2 regions of the Lentilactobacillus hilgardii genome follow, and region 2 is predicted to be linked to the other one. Evidence: predicted binding sites of a transcription regulator. Region 2 holds the regulator's gene; the other holds the start of a gene.
What was found. Region 2 encodes HrcA, which represses chaperone genes, less so after heat shock. Its sites were predicted from a motif close to TTAGCACTCNNNNNNNNNGAGTGCTAA; they were not measured.
Positions count from the first base shown of each region.

Region 1 (3,204 bases), 1.4 Mb from region 2:
GATTAACACCTACTAAATGTTCAATCTGTGTGAACTCATAAATCATCATGTGCATATAACGGCGCAACTCTTGAGCCGAACTTTGAGTTCGAAAAGCAAACGTTGTTTCCCACATATACCAAAAATGTGTTTCAAACATATGCGGATCATCTTGAAAATAGTCGGCAATGGTTACATTGTCGAGTTTTTCCTCTTTAGAATCCGGCATCAAGATTAATTCTGTCAGTTTAAGACGGTCTTTGTTATTTAATCCAAGTTTTCCAGCATTTAGAATACCTTTACCACCCTCCATCAAACGGGCCTTGTCAAAGGTCCGATGATGAGCATCAAAATCTCTGGTATCTTCAGCTGCAGTCATCCCGGGCTCAGTAGCTGACGGGACTCTGCTTAACAAGTCCATTAAATCAACATATGTTCGATAATTAAGCATCCGTCCGCCTCGAGCGACAAACCCCTTGGTGTTTTCCAACGGATGATTTTTATTCCAATATTCATCAGCAGCATCATTAGCAGCAGAACCATCATTTGATCCGTGATCATCTAACGAATAGAAGGTAATTTGATTACCATTCCAATGACCTTCTTGGATCAAGTACACTGCTGCAGCCATATTTGCAAGACCGGCACCAATCATAATCGCTTTATTCTTTGTCATCATAAAACCTCCCTGATAAATCCGATCAATTTCAACTCATTTTATACATATACTATTTGGCTTCATACTCATCATATAAGTGGGAATCATCCTCAAACCAACCAATTGATTTCAAAAAATATAAACTGGCCACGGTTAGTCCAAGCCCAAAAATCAATAATTCTTTATGTTTCATTGTGACACTTCCAATCAATAGTTTATAGATTATCTGGTAACCTTGTAAGCTGTTACGTTATACTCTCATTCTAAAGTTGTTTCTCTAAAATTAAAATGGTCAATTCAACTCATTTGCCCAAATCCTTTCACTCGCTGACCGTTTCGAATTGCATTATCGATACCCCCAGTTAGCATAATTGATGCTCGTTGAATCACATCTGCTTTTGATTCTTTCAAATCATTGGAAAGCCATTGAACAACTTGCATCACCAATGCCCATCCATAGAAGTCCTGGATTGACTCGGTTAATTTTTTAGAAACATTTCGATCCGAATGAATAATAACCTTACCAACCAAATCACTTGCAACCGAATAAAGAAAATTTTCCAACAAATCACGCGCAACAGAATGAAACGTATTCATACAAAACGTTTTATTATCTTCAATATAATTGAGAATCAACCGATAAGCCACCTTCCAATCTTCAATCTTAGTATAGGCATTAATATTTGATAGCAAATCTTGTTTATAGACCCATTCCAAAAGCGAATAAATATCTTCAAAGTGGTAGTAAAAAGTATTGCGGGTTAAATCTGCTTTCTGTGTCAGCATATCTATCGTTATTTTATCAACCGGCGTCGTCATCATAAGTGACTTAAGTGTTCCGCCGAGCTTAATTTTAGTATCTGATCTTTTCACGTAGACAACACCTCAAATTGCAATTCAAATAGTGATCTTAAAAAGTCTTCATTTATAGTATACCGTTCCAGCAACGGTTCGCTATTGTCTTACAAATAAGATGAAAGATTTTATGATAATTAGCACTCTAAACACGAGAGTGCTAATTACTAGCATTCTTGTTCAAACTGATTATTATAGAAGATGAAAGGTAAAGGGGAACCAAAAAAGAAAAAAATAGTGTTCCGTCAACTTTTACCGATCATAAAATTTTGTATATAAGGAGATTGGTAGTTATGGCAAATGACTTAATGAATCGTTTCGATGTTGACCCATTCTTTGATCGTATGGCACGTCACTTCTTTAGCCCAAGTAATTATGATAATGATTATGCAAACTTTGGCAATTTAAAGACTGACATTAAAGAAACCGATAAGGATTATACTTTAAAGATCGATGTACCAGGCGTTGATAAGCAAGATATCCATCTGGCCTATCAAAACGATACATTGTCACTAAACATTAACCAAGATCATTCATCTGAACAAAAAGATGAGAACGGTCGAGTTATTGCCAGTGAACGTAGTCATGGTGTCATGTCACGCAGCTACACATTGCCCGGTGTTGACCGCGACCACATTGCTGCATCGGTAGACGATGGTGTTTTAAATGTGACATTGCCAAAAGTTACTGAAAGTCATGATCAGGATGGTCATATCGAAATCAACTAATTCTATTTAAAAAATAAAAACGCTAACTCAATTAACATTAATTGGGGGAATGAGAGAAGTTTCATTTCACCGATTGAAACGCTTCATAATCCAATAACTTTTAAAAGGGAGATTGGTATTATGGCAAATGAAATGATGAATCGTTTTGCAGTGGATCCATTCTTTGATCGTTTAGCACGTCGCTTCTTCAGTCCAACTGAATGGGAAAACGACTCAGTAAATATGGGTGCCCTTAAGACTGATATTAAAGAAACTGATCAGGATTATATGGTTAAGGTTGACGTTCCTGGAATTGATAAGAAGAACATTCACTTGGCTTACAATGATGGCGATTTAGCATTAAATATTGACCAAACTCATGCTTCCGAAAAGAAGGACGAACAAGGTCGGGTTATTGCCAGTGAACGTAGTCACGGTGTTATGTCCAGGACTTACGAACTTCCTAGTGTCGATCGTGATCATATTTCAGCTCAGGTTGAAAATGGCGTTTTAAACATTGTTTTGCCAAAAGCTGCTAAAAGTAACGACAAGAACAGTCAAATTGAAATCCAATGATTGTTTATCATCACAAAAAGCGGAAACCACATTTGGTGGTTTCCGCTTTTTTTATTTACTGATCTTTTCTTAATCCAGATGCGCTGAATTTTGCAGTTTGATCATATCATAGTAATACCCACGTTTTTTCAGCAACTCATCATTTGTTCCTCGTTCTACAATTCGACCCTTTTCCAGAACCAGTATGAGATCTGCGTTCTGAATAGTTGATAGCCGATGGGCAATTGCGATCGTTGTTCGGCCTTCCTGAAGTTTTGCCAGTCCCTTTTGAATAACCTGCTCAGTTTCAGTGTCGATATTGGCAGTTGCCTCATCCAGGATTAAAATTTTAGGATCCGTTACCAGCGTTCTCGCAAAAGAAATCAACTGTCGCTGACCACTTGAATAACTGGCCCCACGTTCAATCACTCGCGCCTCATACTGATCGGG
Region 1 is NZ_CP047121.1:180,082-183,285, reverse strand. It holds gene GQR93_RS00845 (oleate hydratase) at 1-655, opposite strand, end outside; gene GQR93_RS15535 (hypothetical protein) at 708-830, opposite strand; gene GQR93_RS00840 (TetR/AcrR family transcriptional regulator) at 935-1,510, opposite strand; gene GQR93_RS00835 (Hsp20/alpha crystallin family protein) at 1,786-2,220, shown strand; gene GQR93_RS00830 (Hsp20/alpha crystallin family protein) at 2,341-2,775, shown strand; gene GQR93_RS00825 (ABC transporter ATP-binding protein) at 2,845-3,204, opposite strand, start outside.
Region 1: a site for HrcA is predicted at 1,630-1,656, ahead of GQR93_RS00835 (Hsp20/alpha crystallin family protein). Genes of this name have one in related genera too.

Region 2 (3,204 bases):
CGTTGGAACAAGTTGACAAAGCCGCAGGCAGTGATACACTGTCTGACATTATTGAGCCATTATCAACCGCTCTTTCCGATTATCCTGCTTATCAGCTTGATGACAGTCGTTGGAAAATAATATCAAATGGCGGTTTTTTGGATCAAAGTATTTTACCTGACCGCGAACCTATTGTTAGATTGGTTTATCAGGGAGAAACAAAAGCACTCTATCAATTCGATGAACCCAAAAGAGTTTATCGACCTTTTAAGATGTTCTTGAAAAATAATTAACGAGGAGAAACTGCAAGATGGATATTACTAAGCTTCATTATCCTCTCGATGATGATTGCCAATTTAAGGATAAAACAGTGATTGCTATGGGATTTTTTGATGGTTTTCATAAAGGTCACCAAGCTGTTTTACAGCGGGCAAAAGAAGAAGCTCAAAAGCATGGTACCAAATTGGTTGTATTAACGTATGATCATCATCCGGCACTTGTTTATAAAAAAATGTCGTCACATGAAAAACGATATATTACACTGCTGGACTATAAGCTTAAGCTGTTTAAAGAATTTGGCGTTGACGAGGTATTACTGGTTAACTATTCTTATCAATTTCAAAGCCAATCACCTCAAGAGTTCATTCAGCACTTTTTAAGCCGTTTTAACCCCATAGCTGTGGTTGCAGGATTTGACCATACTTATGGCGGCGAACCAGCAGATAACATGGTGAACTTGCCAAAGTACGTCAATGGCGCATTTAAAGTTATCACAGTGCCGGCACTCAAGCAAAACAATCAAAAAGTGAGTTCTACTCAAATTCGCAATAATTTGGATAATGGGCATATTGAAAAGGTTAATCAATTGTTGGGTCGTCCCTTCCAGACCGAAGGTGTGATTGTTCACGGTGAGGAGCGCGGTCGGTTATTGGGCTATCCAACTGCTAATGTTGAGCATTCGGAGTATCAATGGCTTCCAACGATTGGCATTTATATTGTCACTGTTGAAATTGGCAGGAAAAAGTATCTGGGGATGGCATCGATAGGTAAGAATGTGACATTTTCTGATAATGGTCCAATGACTGTTGAAATTAATTTGATCGACTTTCATCAAAATATTTACGGTGAAGTCGTTAGAGTCAATTGGCTGTCACATGGGCGGGGAGAAATTAAATTTAAAACCGCTGACGATTTAGTTGAGCAACTTGATAGAGATGAGCAGGATACTCGCCATTATCTATCGGAACATCCAGATATCTTAAATTAGCACTATTAGCACTCAAACGAATTTATTGCTAAAAATCGTTGATAATCCCTTGACTTATAACACATGGTTTGTTAAATTATAAATGTGCCTTAGCACTCGAATACTATGAGTGCTAAAAAGAGGTGATGTTAGTGCTGACGGATAGGCAAAAAGATATTCTTAAAATAATCATTCGAGATTATACGAGGACGGGAATGCCAGTTGGTTCCAAGGCATTAGCTTCAGAATTTCCGACCCATGTTAGCTCCGCAACGGTTAGAAATGATATGGCTGCACTTGAATCAAAGGGCTTAATCACAAAAACACATTTTTCATCTGGAAGGGTTCCATCCATGCAAGGTTATCGTTATTATGTTGACAATCTTGTTCAACCGGATCCGCTGGATGATAGTGCAGAAGATTTAATCAAAAGTTCTTTTAACATTGAGTTTAACCGAATTGACGAAATCATTCAGGAATCTGCAAAGGTGTTATCCGATTTAACAAGTTATATGGCAGTCACTTTCAATCCTGAACCAGGAAATAATTTAAAATTGGGTGGCTTTCGACTTGTTAAACTGGATGATCGACAGGTAATGGCAATTATCGTTACTAATACTGGTCATGTGGTTGATAAGATTTTCCGATTAACGAATGTTTCTTCGGAACAGCTGGAAACCATTGTTAACATTATCAATTCAGAGTTAGTTGGCAAACCTATTTCTCAGGTTGCCGATAAATTAAGAATTGATATTCCAATGTTAATGACGAAGTATATTCAGACACCCCAGGGATTTTTGAAGATATTTGGTGAAATGCTTAGTGAAGCTGGTCGAGACAAGGTTCATGTCGACGGTAAACTTAACTTATTAAAGTTTGCGGAACGTCAAAACATTGACAGGTTGAAGCCTCTATACAATCTTTTGGACACCGAAGATACTGTTCAAAAAATTATTAATCCTGATTCCCACGATGTTCAAGTTCGAATTGGAAGCGAGCTAAGAAACGATTTGTTAAAAGATTATAGTATTATCACTGGGACCTATGATTTAAATGAGTATGGACACGGTGTTATCGCTGTTATTGGACCAACCAGGATGCCTTACTCAAAGATTATTGGAATCGTTGGTGCATTAAGAGAAGAACTAACCAAAAAGCTTTTAGGGTACTATGATGATAACTAATTTTAAGGAGGCGATTGTTTGGCAGATAAAAAGGATGATTCATTAAAATCAAATGAGCCAGCAGACGATTTGGCTTCTAAGAATGATCATGGGCACGAAAAAAAAGTTCAAGATGCAAAGGCAGCAAAAAAATCCGATTTTTCTAAAACTGAAAAGCATGATTCAGCAGACGAAGTTGTCAAGTTAAAGCAGACTGTAGTTAATTTGCAAAAAAAACTTGATGATATGGAAAACCGGTATTTAAGGGCCGAAGCTGATATAAAAAACATTCAAACTCATGCTAAGAAGGAACAGGCTGATTTGATTAAGTATGATGGTCAGCAACTGGCACATGATATTTTGCCGATCGTTGATAACCTTCAACGCGCACTTGCAGTTGAAGCAACCGACGAGAATGGTAAACAATTAAAAAAGGGCGTTTCAATGGTATTCGAGCATTTAACTAAGGCACTGTCTGATAATGGTGTTGAGGAAATTGATGCATTGAACAAACCGTTCGATCCCAAACTTCAACAAGCGATTCAAACGACGACTGCTGATGAGAAGCATCCGGCCGATACCGTGGCGCAGGTTCTGCAAAGTGGTTACCGATTAAAAGATCGGGTTCTTCGACCAGCAATGGTTGTCGTCGCAAAATAAATCTTTAAAGAAAAAGAGGATTATTTATGGCAAGTAATAAAATTATCGGTATTGATTTAGGAACAACAAACTCTGCCGTTGCTGTATTGGAAGGCAACGAACCTAAGATTATTCCAAACCCGGAAGGTTCACGTACAACACCATCTGTCGTGGCAT
Region 2 is NZ_CP047121.1:1,545,165-1,548,368, forward strand. It holds gene truB (tRNA pseudouridine(55) synthase TruB) at 1-272, shown strand, start outside; gene ribF (riboflavin biosynthesis protein RibF) at 290-1,246, shown strand; gene hrcA (heat-inducible transcriptional repressor HrcA) at 1,372-2,409, shown strand; gene grpE (nucleotide exchange factor GrpE) at 2,428-3,048, shown strand; gene dnaK (molecular chaperone DnaK) at 3,075-3,204, shown strand, end outside.